3 regions of the Desulfoplanes sp. genome follow, and region 3 is predicted to be linked to each of the others. Evidence: predicted binding sites of a transcription regulator. Region 3 holds the regulator's gene; each other region holds the start of a gene.
What was found. Region 3 encodes sigma-54, which starts transcription at its own class of promoters, with help from an activator protein. Its sites were predicted from a motif close to CTGGCACGGNNNNTGCTT; they were not measured.
Positions count from the first base shown of each region.

Region 1: ACY692_RS09445 (ammonium transporter) is a predicted target of sigma-54. The motif match lies at 4,674-4,691, and genes of this name have one in related genera.
Region 2: hpsG ((2S)-3-sulfopropanediol dehydratase) is a predicted target of sigma-54. The motif match lies at 1,846-1,863, and genes of this name have one in related genera.

Region 1 covers NZ_JBUDSQ010000039.1:17,090-23,304, forward strand. Annotated here, with positions in the region: gene ACY692_RS09425 (class I adenylate cyclase) at 1-2,615, shown strand, start outside; gene ACY692_RS09430 (adenosine-specific kinase) at 2,646-3,128, shown strand; gene ACY692_RS09435 (hypothetical protein) at 3,670-4,005, shown strand; gene ACY692_RS09440 (hypothetical protein) at 4,156-4,380, shown strand; gene ACY692_RS09445 (ammonium transporter) at 4,798-6,132, shown strand.
Region 2 covers NZ_JBUDSQ010000022.1:24,809-31,023, reverse strand. Annotated here, with positions in the region: gene hpsG ((2S)-3-sulfopropanediol dehydratase) at 1-1,743, opposite strand, end outside; gene ACY692_RS06875 (sulfite exporter TauE/SafE family protein) at 2,321-3,049, shown strand; gene ACY692_RS06870 (ABC transporter ATP-binding protein) at 3,215-4,738, opposite strand; gene ACY692_RS06865 (type I phosphoribosyltransferase) at 5,076-5,738, opposite strand; gene glpX (class II fructose-bisphosphatase) at 6,040-6,215, opposite strand, start outside.
Region 3 covers NZ_JBUDSQ010000028.1:4,809-11,023, forward strand. Annotated here, with positions in the region: gene ACY692_RS07940 (KdsC family phosphatase) at 1-9, shown strand, start outside; gene lptC (LPS export ABC transporter periplasmic protein LptC) at 9-560, shown strand; gene ACY692_RS07950 (LptA/OstA family protein) at 666-1,166, shown strand; gene lptB (LPS export ABC transporter ATP-binding protein) at 1,172-1,894, shown strand; gene rpoN (RNA polymerase factor sigma-54) at 2,043-3,488, shown strand; gene hpf (ribosome hibernation-promoting factor, HPF/YfiA family) at 3,603-4,145, shown strand; gene ACY692_RS07970 (PTS sugar transporter subunit IIA) at 4,149-4,598, shown strand; gene rapZ (RNase adapter RapZ) at 4,604-5,485, shown strand; gene ACY692_RS07980 (PTS sugar transporter subunit IIA) at 5,502-5,909, shown strand; gene ACY692_RS07985 (PTS sugar transporter subunit IIB) at 5,910-6,215, shown strand, end outside.

The sequences.
Region 1 (6,215 bases), on a different contig from region 3:
ATGCCGGGTTGGAAAACTCCCGGTTCGACGGGTCCGTCCTGGAGGACCGGGTCGTCTCCAAGTGCACGGTCAAGTCCGTGGTTTTTAACGACTGCAATTTCAATCGGACCGTTTTCGACCGGGTCCGGTTTTTGGGATGCACCCTGACCGGGACCCATTTTTCGGGCTGCGAGTTCAAGGAGTGCACCTTTGTCGGATGCCGTTTCGACCAGGGAAACATGCAAGGGACCAAGATCTCCAAGTGTCGGTTCGAAGCCACGGATATTTTTGGTTCTACCTTTGCCTCATCCACCTTTGTCCAGAATACCTGGTCGGTGTCGCTTCTAGACAGTGTCGTATTTTCCGGGTGTTCCAAACAGGGTGAACTGGTGACCATGTGTGTCTGCAGGCACGCGCGTTGGGATGATTGCATGTTCGTCGCTTCGTGCATGTCCGGGAATGTCTTCAACCGGGTCGCTTTTTCCACGTCCCGTTGCCTGGGCGTCGAGACGGTTTCTTCCCAGTTTGAGGACACGGTTTTTTCGTCCCTGACCATGCGCAATACCTCGACCAGGGATACCGGTTTTACGGGGTGTGTCTTCGAGGATCTGGATTCCATGGATCCCGTCTTTGGAAGGGCCAGGTGGGAAACGCTCTTTTGGGACACCCGTTTCGAGGAAGATACCGGTCCCCATCTTTCCAAAGACCTTGATGCCGGTGCGGTCCGGGCCGTGCTTCAGCACTGGCGGACGGAACAGGTCGCCCGTCTCAGGGAGCAGCGGATGCTGGACAACAACCAGCGCAGGCTCTCCCTGGCGGTGCAAAAATTCGGACCGACCCAGAATGATTTTTTCCGTCTCCTGCCCTGTCTTCTCCATTCGGCACGGTTCGAAGAGTATATGGATCTTCGGGGCATACCCGGGTGCAGGATCGAGGGGTTCGAGCCGGACCACACCCAGATGCGTCTTCTCGACGAGATATTTCCTTTCATAAAGGAGCGTTCCCGAACAGCGGTCAAATCCGAGATTGTCTCCATCGCCGCCCTGTATAGCATCGGGTCCGTGGGGACCGTGGCCCAGAACAAGAAGTCCGACCTGGATGTCTGGGTCTGTCTTTCCGGAGAAGGGCCGGACAAGATCCAACGGGCCCGTGTGGCCATGAAATGCGACGGACTCTCCACCTGGGCCAGGGAAGAGTACGGGCTTGAGGTGCATTTTTTTGTCATGACCATGGAAGAGATCCGGGCCAACAATTTCGGGATACTCTCCCAGGAGGGATCCGGTTCCGCCCAGGCCCTCCTCCTCAAGGAGGAATTCTATCGGACGGCTCTGCTCATCGCCGGCAAGGAGCCCCGGTGGTGGGTCGTTTGCAACGGGGCGGAGCAGAGGTTCTGCCAGGACCTGGAAGAGCGCTCCTGCGATCTTGGAGAGATCGATGCCATACCCAAGGAGGAATTTTTTGGGGCTTCGCTCTGGCAGATTGTCGGTTCGGCGCGCAATCCCTACAAATCGTTGCTCAAGCTGGGGTTGCTCGAAAAATACGCCCTGGAGGGGGCATCGGCAGATACCCTCCTCGCGGAGAGGATCAAAGAGAATCTTGTTGCGGGGAAGAGGGAGGTCTACCAGATCGATCCCTACGGACTGCTGTACAAGGAACTTTTGCAATTCTACGGGAAGTTGGGCGACAAAGAGGGATGTACGTTGCTCAAGGAGAGTTTCCACTCCAAGATCAGGATGGACGAGATCGACCTTACCCTGGACCATCCCCGTCGCAAGGAAGAGAAGAGCGTGCTCTCCTTTTATTTCCAATCATCGGCCATCGACCGGGACAGGGTCCGTGCCTTGGGCAGGCGGTGGACCATGGCCAAGAGCATGGATGTTGGCGAGGCCATGAACCGTTTCATGCTCGGGGCCTATCGCCGTATTCGGGACAAGGTTTCTGCGGCGAACATGGATGTTTCCATCCGTCCCGAAGAGATGACCGCCCTTGGCCGGACCATCTCGGCCTATTTCAGCCGAGAGCCGGGTAAGGTCCGGCGGATGTTTTTCTTGGGGCCGGAACCTATCGAGTACCAGGAGTTGTATTTTTTTACCGAAAGGGGTGCGGACGGCAGCAAGATTTTCGCGGTCAAGGCCCGTAAAAAGCACGAACCGCGGGTTCTGGACGCCCTGGAGGTGGTCCGCAAGGATGGCGATCCCATCCGTCTTTCGGCCTGGCTGGCCGTGAACAATGTATACAGGCGGGGACTTCTCGTGAGTGGCAACCCCAGCCTCGCTCCCGTGTCTGTCTCTTTTCTCCAGGGGCTCTTGAATGGCGTTCTTGAAGTCTTCCCGCCCCAAGAGGTGTTCACCGCCAACCAGGAGGAGTTGCTGGAAGAGAAGAGGGTCATGAAGCTTTTGTGTTTCTTGAAAAAAGGATGGGACGGGGACGACCAATACCTGACACGGGCGGATGTTCTTTACTCCACCTCCTGGGGCGAACTCTACAGTATAGCCTTTGACCACCCCGCCGTGACCGTACGTACGGATCCTTTGGATTTTTTTTCCAAGACCCTTCCCTGTCCGCTGGATTGGGAGGCCGAACTGTATCAGTACCGGCCCTCTTCGGGAAGGATCACATCGTTGTTATCCAGATAACCCCCACCCTGCCTACAAAGGAGGAACCCTATGGAACTTTTGAGCGTACCCGTTGAAAAACCCGAGGACATGAATTGTATCCTTGGGCAGTCCCATTTTATCAAGACCGTGGAGGATCTCCACGAGGCCATGATCAATGCCGTGCCCATGGCAAAGTTTGGACTCGCCTTTTGCGAGGCCTCCCAGGACTGCCTGGTCCGCTACTCCGGGACAGACCCCGAACTGGTGGAGCTGGCCAGGAAGAACGCCTACAGTCTGGCCGCCGGCCATATGTTCATCATCTTTATGAAGGACATTTTCCCCCTCAATGTGCTCAACGCGGTCAAGAACGTGAACGAGGTCTGCCGGGTCTTTTGTGCCACGGCCAATCCCGTGGAGGTGGTTATCGCCCAGACCGAACAAGGACGGGGAATCCTCGGGGTCATCGATGGTTCCGCATCCAAGGGGATCGAGACCGAAGAAGATATTGCCGCGCGCAAGGGCTTTTTGCGGACCATCGGCTACAAGGGATGAGTTGACTGTTTCTGGAGAATGCCCGTGTCCCCTGAATGTTTCGACCTTCGGGGGATTACTTTTTGGAAACCCGAAAAGGTAAGACAGAGGCTGACGGTTATACCGAACCCCCTTCCTGGAGGGGCATACCTGCGTGTCTGCCCTTTGAGATGCATGTTCGATTTTGCGGGGAATTGTGCTCAGTCCCGAAACAGATCTATCACGTTCCACTATGAACGTTCGCCAGTGATGGTCCTCCCGCCAATGGTCGTCATCCCGCCCCAGGCCGGGATCTGCGCAGTCCGCACTGCGCACTGTGCACTGTGCACTGTGCACTGCTGTCCTGTCTCCCCGCATCCTTTATGTTCTCCTCCAGCCTGCGTTTTCCTCTGGCCTCCTCAAAGGGCAGATATGGAATCTGCCCCTACGGGGGGCGTCTCCTGCCTCCCTTGCACTCCCCTGTCCGCAATCCGGATAGACCGACATGGTATGGAAGATGCTTCCCTCATGGGTGGCTGTGCCCTGATTACCATGTTTCATGTTGTCACCCAAGGAGTGTTCCATGTCCTACCCCCTTACCCTCCAGTCCGTCACCATCCTCTCCTCCAGAATCGTGAACAGTCGGTTGCTGGACATCAGGGGCATTTCTCTTACCGGCGTTCTTGATATCGAGTTGGTCCATCATCCCGACATCCGGATTGACGGGGATGATCCGGACCCGGGGGATGATGACCTTTTGTTGTCCATCGAGGAATTTAGGGCAGGACTCATGGATTGGTTGGGAGATACGGAAATGGCCTGGCTCAAGACCCCGCTTTCCGGTGTGTACTCCCTGGAGGTCCGTCAGAACGGTAGTGCCGTACTTTTCTGGTTGGGGAGGGCGGATCGCCGGGGTTGATCGGTTGCAAAGAGAGCTATTATATCCCTATATTTTAATATGTTAAAAGATGTAGTGGCTTTTTTGAAATTTCCGTTGCCTTTTTGTGCCTTCTTGGGCAAAGGCGGACACAGAGACGTTTTCAAGGAACCACTCAAGGAGGTAGTAACCATGTTCAAGGCAAGCGCTGTCACATTCGGTGCCGGCGATCCCTATGTGTTTACATTCAACGAGAGAAACCAGCGGAGTTTTATCCCCAAACCGTCACCGCGTCTGTTCAAGCGGCTCGAGGAAAATGTGCTCGAGCGGATCATCGCATACTGTGACCGGTTTTTTGCTGTCGCCATTTTCACCTGCAGCTGGGTGATCAAGGCGGATGATTCGCCGTATCGATAACATCGTTTTTTTTGCCGTATTCCATTCCAAAAGCCCTTGCCCGCAAGGGCTTTTGGCGTTTTGGGGCAATGATGAATGGATCATTATCCGTGTGTGCCGGCAAGGCCGAGCAGACGCCCGGCGTTGCCGAGGGGAGAGGGGGAGAGGGTTGGAAAATGTATTTTTTTGCTAAAATTGTAAATTACAAGCTTAAAAGTTACTTAAATCTTTTTGTAAATAACAAAATTGTTTAATTTGAAATAGGGGGAAGCAGCTTGTTTGTTTTTAGTCAATAATATCAATATAATAAAAACCTGGCCCCTCTCTTGCTTTAAGGGAAACATCGTTCAACATTGTTTCCAACCCACTTTTAACAAGGGAGGCTTTTTTATGTCGTGGTCGTACAAGAGGTCATCTTTCGGAACATTCTTTAAATCAATGTGGCTTGCGGGTGCCCTGGTGTGTGCGGTTCTTCCCACGGCAGCCCTTGCTGAGTCTGAACCCCTTTCCCAGGCCAATGCCAACATCCTGTGGACGCTTCTGGCCGCCTTTCTGGTCATGTTCATGCAGGCCGGGTTCGCCATGGTCGAGACCGGATTCACCCGTGCCAAGAATGCCGGAAACATCATCATGAAGAATGTCGTCGATTTCGGGGTCGGATCCATCTCGTTTTTCTTTCTCGGCTTCGCCCTGATGTTCGGTCTGGATGCCGGCGGATTTCTGGGCACCAGCGGGTTCGGACTTTCGGGGATCACCCCTGAAACAGGCGACGGTCAATGGACCCTGACCTTCTGGTTCTTCCAGTCGGTATTTTGTGCCACGGCAGCGACCATTGTCTCGGGTGGTGTTGCCGAACGGACCAAGTTCAGCTCCTATCTCGTCGTCAGCCTGGTGCTTTCCGCGGTTATCTATCCCATCTCCGGCCACTGGTGCTGGGGCAGTCTGTGGCTCGGCGATTCCGGTGCGGGCTGGCTCGAAGGGCTTGGATTTACCGACTTTGCCGGTTCCACCGTTGTCCACTCCGTGGGTGGCTGGATCGCCCTGGCAGGTGCCATCGTTCTTGGACCCCGTATCGGTAAATATACCCCGGACGGCAAGGCCAAGGCCATTCCCGGTCACAATATTCCTCTGGCAGCACTGGGCGTGTTCATCCTCTGGTTCGGCTGGTTCGGTTTCAACGCCGGCAGCACCACAGCGGCTGACGGAACCATCGGATACATCGCCGTGAACACCTCTCTGGCCGCATGTGCCGGTGCCATCGGCGCCATGATCATGGCCTGGATCAAGTTCGGCAAGCCCGACACCTCCATGACGTTGAACGGCGTGCTCGCCGGTCTGGTCGGCATCACCGCAGGTTGTTACGAAGTTTCTCCCGCAGGTTCCATCCTCATCGGATTCATGGCCGGATTTCTGGTAGTCCTGTCCGTAGAATTTATCGACAAGGTCCTGCACATTGACGATCCGGTTGGTGCGGTTTCCGTTCACGGTGTCTGCGGCGCTTTCGGTACTCTGGCAGTTGGTCTGTTCGCAGCCCCCGGCTACGGTGATCAGGTCGGTCTCTTCTACGGCGGCAGCGCAAGTCTCCTTCTGGTTCAGCTCATGGGTGTGGCGGTAGTCTTTGCCTGGGCCTTCGGCACCGGTCTGGTCATGTTCAAGGTCATCAAGGCGGTCTGCGGTATCAGAGCCAGCGAAACCGAAGAACTTAAAGGCCTGGATATCACCGAGCACGGCATGGAATCCTACAACGGCTTTCAGATCTTCACCACGGAATAGGTATGCGTGCAACGTAAACAGCAGAACCAGGACAACGAACAATCAGCGAGTGTTTCCAACCACCCAAAAATGCCGGAATAATC
Region 2 (6,215 bases), on a different contig from region 3:
GAAGTAGGAGAAGTCCACGCCGCCTTCGATTTTTTCATTCTGCAGATCCTTGCCTTCCTCCATGCACAGGTCGTGGAGCACGGAGGCCATGGGGGAGGCAAAGTGCCGGGGACGCAGGGAGTCCACGAGGGCCTGCTGGTAGAAGGCCTTGGAGAGCAGGTTCATGTACTGGTCCACAAAGGCCTTGTAGAATGCGTCCCAGGTGGTGTGATCGGTTGCATTGCCGGTTTCCAGGCCGATGAGCTCGTCACCGTAGTGCTTCATGCGGCCATTGCTCAGGGTCATCTCGATGGCGGTGGCGGCGTTGATGTATACGCAGCCCGAGGTGTAGGTGTCCCGGTTGGGCATGCGAGCCTCGGTGCAGCCGGATACCGCGTAATCCAGGGCCTCGTTGAAGGGAGCTCCCTTGGCGGTGTACAGGGGAATGATTTCCTCATCGTTGATCAGCTTGGGATACCCGGAACCGTCTTTGATGGTCAGGGAAATCTCGTGCAGAAACCGCTCCGGGGTACGGGAATGGATACGTGCGGCCAGATCGGGGTAGTTGAAGGGGAACTCTCTCTTGGAACGCAGGAAGAGATAGGAGAGTCCATTGGTGGCGTCCTCACCCGTGGGGGTCTGGCCGCCGATGGTCACGGCTTCCCAATGGGCGTAGCCTTCCTGGAATTCGTTACCCGTGGGGTTGATGTACAGATCGAGGAACTGGGCCATTTCCACCCACATGTTTTCCAGCAGCTCGGTGGCCTTGTCTTCGTCGATGATACCCGCTTCCAGGTCCTTCTTGTAGAAGGGATACAGGTACTGGTCCATGCGGCCGTTGGAGATGATGGCCGAGGATTTCTGCTCGATGCGGGAGAACATCTGTACGAACCACTGGCACTGCAGGGCCTCGCGGAAGTTCCGGGCGGGCTTGGCAGGAACCTGCTCGCAGATCTCGGCGATTTCCAGGAGCTCGGCCTTGCGCTTTTCGTCGGTCTCGGCGGCCGCCAGTTCACGGGCGAGGACGGCGTGGCGCTTGGCCCAGATCATGACGGCATCACAGATGATGACCATGGCCTGGTAGAAGGGACGTTTTTCCACGTTCTGCACGGGGCTCAGGGGATCGAGTCCGTCCAGTTTGGCCTGTGCTTCGGCCTTGATGGTTTCGAAGCCCAGGTTGATGACCTTTTCAAAGTCATGGACCCACTGCAGGGCGGAACGGTAGGAGGATGTCTCGCTGACCACGAACTTGGATTTGAGTCCTTCGTCGTCGTCATAGGTCACGGTACGCAGTTCCTCGGGCATGGCATGGTTCAAATGCTCGTGGTAGGTCTTGCCCTCCCAGTAGGGAGCAATTTCGTTCAGGAGGAGGTCCGTGTCTTCCTTGGAAAGAAGGAAGGGGCTCTTGGCACGCTTGTGCAGATCCTTCATGACCACCTTGTAGAAATCACCGTCGATTTCAGGGTACAGGATGCCGTACCGGCCCATTTTACCGGCACGGCCGGCCAGCAGGGAATTGGGGGTGATGTAGACGGTGATGTTTTCGGCGACGTTCTTGAGCGCCTTGGCCCATCTAAGAACGAGCACCTGTCCTTCGGTGGTTTTCATGGACTCGGTGAAATACCGGGCGCGTTCGATGTCGATGGAGGGCACGCTCATATGGAATGTGTCCAAAATTCCGTAGACGCGTTCACGGCCCTTACGGGTGTCGACCTTGTTGATCAGTCGGTCTTCCTGGGGGGAGAGTGTACAACAGCCAGTCATGATGTTTTCTCCTGAAGTTATTGAGTGAGCTGCAAGCCCGGAAGGTTGCAGTGTGGCATGTTTTCAACGTGCGGCCTTGTGGCGCATGGAATGTGATTTATTTAGCAAGGTCGGTGCCATCTCGATAACAATATGATATTTAAGTATTTATTTGTTGATCGGGAGCAGGGCGGCATGCCGGGGCGTGCAAGGAAGGTTGATGCATGCGTGCAATGGTGGTGGGGTGGGTGTAAATGATTTCAGTGTGTTGAAAGAATGTTGTGGTACTGCAATATGTGTGAAGGTGCACGGAAGGGAGGGAGCGGACAGGAGGCGGGAGACAGGGACATGTAGGGGCAGGTTCCATACCTGCCCTTTGGGGCTAGGCGTGGATGGTGGGCAATTGTCGAAAATCGGTCCCTGGGATGGCATTTTTTCCGGCGCCGGAGTCGCCCATTCCGGCGCTGGAGTCGTCCTTCCCGGGGGAAAGTATGGCGTTGATATTGCTAGAGGATTATTTGCTTTTTTGGGGCGTGCTCTTTGTGGGGCTACGCCGGGTGCGTCTTCCTCTTTCCCTCCAGCCTCTTGGATATGCCGTATGTTTGATTTTGGGATTTCTGTTCATCAAGGGCTACTCGCCTTTGTCATCGCTGCAATGGGAGCTTTTGGGAACGGCTTGGCCGGTTTTGGTCTCGCCCTGCTCATCGGTCCTTTTCTGCTCATGATCGACCCTGCATTCTTTCCCGGCCCCATTATTCTGCTTGTGGGATTGGTCACCACCATGGTCATGGTCAGGGAGCGCAACGCCGTCAATCGTTCCACCGTCAAACAGGCCCTTGTGGGGTTCATTCCAGGTACGGTGTTGGCAGCCCTTATTGCTGCCCGGCTCCCGGAACGAGAGATCGCCTTCATATTTGGCGGACTCATATTTTTGGCCGTGGCCATGAGTCTTCTGGGGCCCGCCATCCGTCCGAGCAGAAAGCTGCTCTTCCTGGCCGGTGTTCTGGGCGGCTTCATGGGCACCCTGAGCGGAGTGAGTATACCTCCGCTGGCCCTGGTTCTCCAGAATCGTCCCGGGCCTGAGCTTCGCGGGACCATTGCCTGTGTCGGGTTCATCTCCGTCATCATGTCGTCCATTGCCCTCGCGGGCGTGGGGCGTCTGGGGATGGAGGAGGTCCAGCTGGCCCTCTATCTCGCCCCCGGGGTTGTCCTTGGCTATGTGCTCTCGTTTCCTGTGGCCGAACGTTTCGACAAGCGATGTACCCGGCCTGCGGTGTTTGTGCTCTCCTCGGTCAGTGCCGTGGCCATGATTCTGAGATATGTGTAGCTGGGTGTTGCGTGGGGGCAATACTGCGGCACGCGGGGAGGAGGGAAGACGGACGAAAATGTCCGGGGGCTGATCTCGGATATCCGGGGGCGACAGGAGAGACAGCCCATGCATTGTCGCTACGGATGCACCGGGCGGTGTCGGTTCCACGAACGGACCGGCAGATTATGAGGATTTTTCCGAGGTGCCGGCCATGAGCAGGCCGATGCGGGCGATACCCTCGGTGTCGGTGGCGGGAATGATTTCCAGGATCCTGCCCCGGAACATGACCGCAATGCGGTCGGCCAGGGAGAGGACCTCCTTGAGGTCCCCGGAAACCAGGAGAATGCCCGCGTTTTGGCGCTGGGCGATCAGGGTCTGCCAGACCTCTTCGGTGGCACCGATGTCCAGTCCCTGGGTGGGCTGTTCGGCGATGATCAGTCGGGGATTCTTTTCCAGTTCCCGGGCGAGAATGATTTTTTGGAGGTTGCCCCCGGAGAGTTGCCCGGCCATTGAATCGACGGCGTTGGGAGTGAGTATCTTGTAGGTCCCTATGGCCTTGGTCGCCAGTATGCGAGCATTGGCGGCCTGGAGGAACGGGCCCCTGGAAAATTCACCGATCCGGGTGAGCATGTAATTTTCAGCCAGATCGAGACTCGCAATGGTTCCCGTGGTATGACGGTCCTCAGGGATATAGGCCAGATCGTTTTTGTCGGCCCGGAACCATGTCTGGTGGGTGTAGTCCACCTCTTTCCAGCCGATTGTTCCCTCGGTAAAGGGCGCAAGCCCGGCCAGGGCAGCAATGAGCGCTTCCTGGCCATTGCCTGCCACGCCGGTTATGGCCAGGATTTCCCCCTTTTTGACCTCTAGATCGATCGCTTCGAAAACCGTTCTGCCTTCTCCGTTGACCTCCTTGAGTCCCCGGGCCGAAAGAACCGGGGGGCCGGGAGCGATGTCCTTTTTGTCCACCTTGAGCACGATTTCCCGACCAACCATCAGCCGAGCCAGTTCACGTTTGCTGCGGACCTGTTCGGGGAGGATGTGGGTGATCATTTTTCCTCGACGCATGATGCTGATGCGGTCCGCCAGTTGCATGACTTCGTCGAGTTTGTGGGTGATAAAGACAATGGGATGTCCGCGTTCTGCGAGTTTCTTGAGTGTTTTGAAAAAGATGGTGATTTCCGGCGGGGTCAGGATGGCCGTGGGCTCGTCAAAGATGAGGATCTCGGCGTTACGGAAGAGCAGTTTGAGGATCTCGACCCGTTGGCGTTCTCCCATGGACAGATTGCCCACCCGGGCCAGGGGATCGACGACGAGACCATATTGGTCCGAGAGTGCACGGATACGGGCGGCCGCCCCCCTTAAATCGAGAACCGGTGAGTCCGAGGGGGTGCCCAGGACAATGTTTTCGACCACGCTCATGGGTTCGATAAGCATGAACCGCTGGTAGACCATGCCGATCCCCCGGGCCAGGGCCTGGGACGGGGAGGTGAACCTGACGGTCTCGTTGTTGAGTACGATCTCCCCCTCGTCGGGCTGATACCGGCCCGAAAGTACGGACATGAGCGTGCTTTTGCCCGCCCCGTTTTCGCCCAGCAATGCGTGGATGGACCCGGCGTGGATGTCCAGGGTGATTTTGTTGTTGGCAACGAGATTGCCGAAGCGCTTGGTGATCTTCTTGAGTTGCAGGACCGGGGATTCAGGGGTCATGGGGCGGTTTTATGTTGTAGGGTGTATGTTTTAGGAAAAAAACAGGGGTGGCCAACGAAACAGTTTCTGCCCGTTAGAGTGCGCTCAACCAAAACCATTCTGGAATGTTGGGTTGTTATCGAACCTCTGGTCCAAGCGACGATCCGTAGGGGCGCTCCCTACGATCTGGTTGCTTGAAAGTACATCCACAATCCATCTTGAAAACTTCGTGTTGCACAGTGGTTCTGGGTTAACGACACGGAAGGTTTTGTAAAAAAAGTGTCTTTTTTTATTTGTTCCGTATGTTTCGTTGGCCCAAAAAAATTGCCCGGACCAGGGGCGTTGCTGACCATGGGTCTCAGGTCTCGGTCCTTTCTGGTTGCGGCAGGGAGGCCAGGCTGTGGATCGGGGTCGTGAAATAGGGATTGGCCCCACCCTCCTTGGCCACGCAAAAGACGCCCAGAATGTCCGGCGAGGTGGGCAGGCCGGCGAGGTGGGCGGCCTCTTCCACCAGACTGTCCAGGGCGGCGATGGTGCTCCCGGTGCTGACCACGTCGTCGATGATGATCACGCCTCTGGTCGCCTGGGCAAGGAGGTTCATGTCACGTTCGTACATGTACAGAAAACCGCTTTTTCCGGAGCTGGCGATATTGTCCACGGCAACCTGGATGACCGGTCGGCGTGCGGCCTCCATGTGGGGTTTGATCCGGTTGTAGGCCACGGCCACGGCATCCAGCTCCAGCTCTTCTGAGGCGACCTGGCTGAGCTGGAGGGCCTTTTCAACCACGGTCAAAACAGCGATCCCGGTCAGATCGGGAATGACCGAAGTGATTTTCTTGGCCAGCAATGTGCCGATGTCCCGGTTGAGCCGTGTCTGGCCGACGAGATTGAAAGAGGCCACCTTGAACCTCCCCTCTTCCTTGTCAATAACGATATAGGGAAGATCAATGGGATAATCCAGGCCGTCCAGGTGCATGGAATATTTTTCGCCCGATTCGAGAGATCCGAGGATGTCGATCATGGTGGAGTCCTTGGTTGTAAAAAATACAGGATGTAAAATATATGATATAGGATATAAGATTTACGGAATCAGAATCTATCTTCCGATAATTTATACGTATGGGCGATTCGTGAATCGCCCATACAAGAGAAGATTGCATACATTGAAGGCAGACAATGTTTTTTTTACGATGTAAATATGAATCATGCATCGTAAAATAGATCACGGTGCATCACGAATGGCACCCACAGGGGGGCTATGGTCAATGGATGATCATCGCATCACGTATCATATATGCTATATCGTATATCCTGCCTTTTTCCTAATCATATTTAATGGCACTGAACTTCATCAACTTATCCCACTTATGCCACGACTGGACCCTTCGAACCGTGCCGGTCTTGCCGCGCAGGACCAGGGACGTGGTCGATGCGCCCCGGCCCGTGTATTGGACACCGCCCAGAAAGGTGCCGCCGGAAATACCCGTTGCCGCAAAAA
Region 3 (6,215 bases):
GCTGATTGATGACCAAGCGTTTACTATGTTTATCGATTTTTCTAGCTTTCTGCATCGTACTTCTTACCATCGTCTCTTGGCGGGTCGATAAGAATACGCAAGAGGAATCCCTGGTTCCAGACAGTGGGGTCGACTTGACCTTGCAGGGGGTCAATTTGCGGCAGGGAAAGGATGGCCGTCTTCTCTGGACCCTTAACGCCACGAGCGCGGATTATGCCAAGGGAGAGGGGATCGTTGTCGTTGAAAGCCCAAAAATATTATATTTTCAAGAAGATAAAAAGGAACCCTTGTATGTTGAAGGTGAACATGGCAGAATAAATCAAAAGGACGATCAGATCGTTCTCTGGTCCAATGTTCTTGCCAGATACCAGGGGAACCTCTTGGAGACGACACGGCTCGATTACAACGGTACCTCACGGATGATATTTTTCAAGCAAGCTGTCCGATTGACAGGAAAAAATATGATCATGACAGCAGAAGGGGCCCGACTCAACCTGGAAAATGAGCAGATCCATGCACAGGGAGCTGTGCGCGTGGTCCTACGGAAAGCGATGCGCTAGGGGGGGGCACAATTGGAATCTTGGTGTTTGCCAAAACGTAATCCTTTATTGGAACAAAAAGGGTATTCCGTGAAGAACGTTTATATATTTTTACTGGGGTGTCTGGTGTTTTTTTCTTGGACCGGTTTTTCACTTGCCGGGGCCCAGGGGAAAAAGGTACCCACGACCATTACCTCTGACGACATGACCTATGATCCCGATTCAAACCGGGTCTCCTTTTCCGGTGAGGTACATGTCGCCCGCAAGGATTTTCAGCTTTGGTCAGAAAAGTTGTTCATCCATTTTGTTGGACAGCAGAACCGCGGATCCTCCAGCGCGGTGGAAGGAACCGATCCCGGCCGGGATTTGTCTGATGTAAAAAAGATCATCGCCGTACACAACGTACGCTTGGAAAGTCAGGGAAAAAAGGGGTTTTGCGGAAAAGCGACCTATTTTCAGGACCAAGACATGTTGCAGATGGAGGACGAGCCAAGGTTGGAGGACGGCAAAAACCAGATTATGGGTGAGATAATCAAGCTGTACATCAAGGACAACCGCAGTGAAGTGATCGGTGGCAAAAAACGGGTCGAAGCCATATTCTATTCACGTCCAGATCAGGTGGAGTGAACCCTATGGCTATTCTCAGCGCCCACGAACTTTTCAAGAAGTTTGGCAAAAAAGAGGTTGTCAGGGGGATCGACATCAAGGTCGAGCAGGGTGAAGTGGTCGGTCTTCTTGGCCCGAACGGAGCCGGCAAGACGACAACTTTTTACATGCTCGTAGGGATCATCCGTCCTTCAGGGGGCACCGTCTTTTTGGACGACCGCAACATCACCTCCTGGCCGCTCCACCGAAGGGCCAAGCATGGTCTCAGTTATCTCCCCCAGGAAAGTTCCATCTTTAAAAAACTCAGCGTACGCCAAAATCTACAAATTATTTTGGAATATACCGGGTTGCCCAAAAAAGAGCAGACAGAAAGGGCGGACCGTCTATTGGACCAACTGGGTATAACCCGTTTGGCAGACCAGAAGGCCGCATTTTTGTCAGGAGGGGAGCGCAGAAGGCTTGAAATAGCCCGGGCCTTGATCCAGGATCCTAAATTCATGCTCCTGGACGAACCCTTTGCCGGCATTGATCCCCTGGCCGTTGAGGATATCCAGCAGATTGTACATTCTTTGCGCAAAATGGGGATCGGTGTGCTCATATCTGATCATAACGTCCGGGAAACACTAACTATTTGCGATAGGGCATCCCTCGTTTACCGGGGCCGGATTATTTTGGAAGGTACTCCGGATACGATAGTCGATGATCCCAAGGCCCGGCAAATTTATCTCGGTGAAGATTTCAGGCTTTAGATCGTTGCCAGAGGCTGACTTCTGTGGCACAAGGAATTTATGATCAAAGATTGGTATAATCAACTATAGTTCGTTGAAATAATTTGGAAATCCTTTTCGGAAACAGTATGTGCAAACACAGGCGGCTTTCCCAAAGAAGAGAATAACTATGGCACTGGAATTACGACAAAATCTCAAGCTCACGCAGCAGCTGGTCATGACCCCGCAGTTGCAGCAAGCGATCAAACTTTTGCAACTTTCCCGGGTTGAGCTTTTGGACGTGGTCCAGGAAGAATTGCTGGAAAACCCAATGCTTGATGAGCAGGTTCCAGACCAGAGCAAAGGAGAGGAAGAAAAACCCCCCGAAAAGGAAGACAATGGGCAGGAGGAAAAAAAAGAGTTTGCAACCGAAGAAAAGGATTTTTTGAAAAACGCCGAATGGGAAGACTATCTCGGGGATTTTTCAAGCACCACCAGACAGGTTCAGGGCCATGAAAGCGAATCACTAGAAGAGATCAGCTCATACGAAGGCCGTGTCTCCGCCAAGCCCTCCCTGGAGGGGCATCTACTTTGGCAGCTCCACCTGTCGGACGCGAACGCAGAGGAATGCCGCATCGGCGAATCGATCATCAATAACCTGACGTCCTCCGGTTATTTTGCGTCCAGTGTAGAAGATGTCGCTTCCGAACTCCAGGTCGCCGAAGAAGCGGTTGCCGGGGTTCTCCACACGATGCAGATGTTCGATCCGATCGGCATCGCTGCCCGCACGGCCAAAGAGTGTTTGCTCATCCAGCTTGATGCCGTGGGGGATGAGGATCCCATCCTTCGGACGTTGATTTCCGAACATCTCGAGGATATCGAACAGAGACGGTATAAGCCTCTTCTGCGAAAATTCAAACTGTCCAAGGATGATCTCAAGGAGTATCTGGACATCATCACCTCCCTCGATCCTTTGCCCGGTGCCAGTTATGGAACGTCTACCTCTGTCTATGTCAGTCCAGATGCATATGTGTATAAATACGATGATGACTTCATCATTGTCTTGAACGACGATGGATTGCCCAAGCTGCAACTCAATCCGTTCTACATGGAAACGATGCAGACCAAGACGAACAAGGAAGATTCCTCCTATTTGCATGAAAAGATGCGCGCGGCCCAGTGGTTGATGAAAAGCCTACAACAGCGACAACGTACGTTGTACAAGGTTGTCGAGAGTATTGTCCGCTTCCAGCACGATTTTTTTGAATATGGTGCCACTCGACTCAATCCACTCATCCTCAAGGATGTGGCTTCAGATATCGACATGCATGAATCTACAGTCAGCAGAATCACCACGAACAAATATCTGGCCACCCCCCATGGTATTTTCGAGCTGAAATATTTTTTCAATAGTGCCCTTGATCTTGATGATGGGACACAGGTTGGTTCAGAGAGTGTCAAGGTGGCTATCAAGAAGATCATTGAAGGGGAAGATCCAAAAAAGCCCTATAGTGATGAAAAAATATCCCATATGCTCAAAGATATCTTGGAAGTGAATATCGCCCGCAGGACCGTCGCCAAGTACCGTTCTGCCCTGAACATTGAATCATCTTCCAGACGAAAAAAATTTTTTTAACACCGTGTTTTACATTAGGGAGATAAAACCTGGGAGTCGATGGAACGTTTTAGATATTCGTTCCGGAATGTATGCGTTTAAGTCGTGTGCCCACCTTTATCCAGGAGGTATTCTATGAATATGAATTTCAACTTCAAGAATTTTGAGCCATCAAACCATCTCCGTGAGTACGCCAAGGGACGTTTTGGCAAGATTGCCAAATATGTACCGAACCCGGAAAATACGGATTTGCAGGTGAATCTTGAAGTGGAAAAATTCCGTCATCGGGCAGATGTTGTCCTCACCGGTGACAACCTCCGTTTGTCCGCTAATGAAGAGAGCGAGGACATGTATTCGACCGTGGACTTGCTGCTCGACAAGTTGGAGTCCCAGGTCCGTCGTCTCCGTGACAAGAATAAGAAGAACCGAAAAAAGGCAAGAGGGGGCCGTTTCGATGTCATAAGTTTTTCCGAGGAATCCGGATTCAAAGGCCAATCACCGACCATAGTACGTTCAGACCGTTTCTCCCCAAAACCCATGGGGGTCGATGAGGCGGCCATGCAGCTCGATAATCTTGAAGATAAATTTTTGGTTTTTCTCAACGCCGAAACCGAACGGGTCAATGTAATCTATCACCGTAAAAACGGAGATTTTGGTCTCATTGATCCTGGGATTTGATACATGAAACTTGCAGATTTTCTCGATGATGGATGTGTAATCAATGACTTACAGGCCAGGACCAAGAAGGAGGTCCTGGCCGAACTTATTACGCCACTCAAGGCAAAATGGCCCAATATTGATCAAGAAAAAATATTGGGAGTGCTCCTTGATAGGGAAGCGCTCGGGACCACCGGCATCGGCGATGGTATCGCCATCCCGCATGGCAAACTCGAATCCATACAGGAGGTGGGACTTGTCGTGGGCCGATCTCTCGACGGGCTCGACTTCAAGGCGCTTGATCATAAACCATGTCGGATTTTCTTTCTGGTGCTCGCCCCTGAAAATATAGCCGGAATGCACTTGCGGATATTGGCCCATATCTCCCGTCTCCTCCAGGATGTCTCTTTCCGCCAAGCATTTCTCGAAGCGCCGGACCGAACGACTCTGTGCAATCTTCTAAACGAGGCCTAGCAATCGTGACCCCAGCACATCCACCCGTCGTCATTTTGACCGGCCTTTCCGGAGCCGGTAAAAGCACGGCACTCAATGTTTTTGAGGATCTCGGTTTTTTTTGTGTGGACGGCTTGCCCGCACGCATTGTCTCTGCATTGGTCACCCTGTTCTCAGGGGAAAATCCATCCAAGTACCGGGGCATTGCCCTGGGCATGGATCTACGCCAACTCGATTTTTTGGACCAGTGGCAGGTCGCCCGCAAGGAGTTGGACAGGCTCGGCGTCACTCCCCGGGTCGTATTCATCGAGGCCGCTCCCGAGGTCTTGTTGCGCAGATATGCAACGACGAGACGCCCGCACCCGTTGGAATCCACGGTTGATGGACTCGAACAGGCATTGGACAAAGAACGGGAAATCCTTATGCCTATCCGCGACAAGGCCGATCTTGTCCTTGATACTTCCGAATATTCAATACATGATCTGCGGCGGATCATCCAGGAGCATTGGAATGTTTCATCTGAAAACCAGTCCGGATTCCGCGTCCATCTCGTATCCTTTGGATTCAAATATGGATCTCCAGGGGAGGCCGATATCGTTTTGGATCTGAGATTTTTGCCGAATCCCTATTTCGACGAGTCACTGCGCCCCCGTTCCGGCAAGGAAGAGGCCGTGGCGAACTATGTCTTTTCAGAAGACTATGCACGAAAATTTATTGATAAAGTGGAGCATTTTTTTTCTTTTTTGTTGCCGCTGTATGCCAAGGAAGGACGTTATCGACTGACCATTGCCTTGGGCTGCACCGGGGGAAGACACCGCTCTGTTGCCGTTTCTGAATCGCTGTTCAGATTTTTGCGGCAGAAAGGATTTCTCGTCTCCTTGGAACACCGTCATTTGGAATTAGAATAGATATGGGGCTGTTGGAATGATAGGTATTGTCTTGGTGACCCATGGTGGATTGGGTGAAATCTTGATCGAAACGGCGGGATCGATTGTTGGAGAGCCCCCGTATTGTTCTTCTGTGGCCATAGATGTATCCAGGGGAATGGATACCATCCTCGCAGAGACCAAGGAGGCGGTCACAGCGTGTGACCAAGGGGACGGCGTATTGATCCTTACGGACATGTTCGGCGGCACACCGACGAACATCAGCCTCTCCCTCCTCGGATCAGGACAACTCGAGGTCGTTACTGGAGTCAATTTGCCCATGTTACTCAAGGTGTTGGGGACCCGCGGGGGTGAATTGCAAAAACTGGCTTCGGAAGCCAAATCCGCAGGAAAACAAGGAATACTTGTTGCCGGGGAAGTCTTGCGCAGGAGGGTTGAAAAGTAGATGCTCTGGGTGCGTATCGACAATCGTCTCGTCCATGGTCAGGTTATAGAGACCTGGTTGCCATACACCAAGGCCCGAACCATCATTGTCATAAACGATGAGCTCGCTGAAGACCCATTACGGCAAGAGATCATGCTCCTTGCCATACCCCAAAATATCGACCTCGTTTTTTCCAGGGTCGCCAAGGCAGAAAAGGCCATTACCGCAGCCAGAGAAAAACGCCACGGAATGTCCATTCTTTTACTTTTTTCTTCGTGCAGCGACGCCCGGCTCGCATATACCCATGGGCTCGCCTTTTCCCGCCTC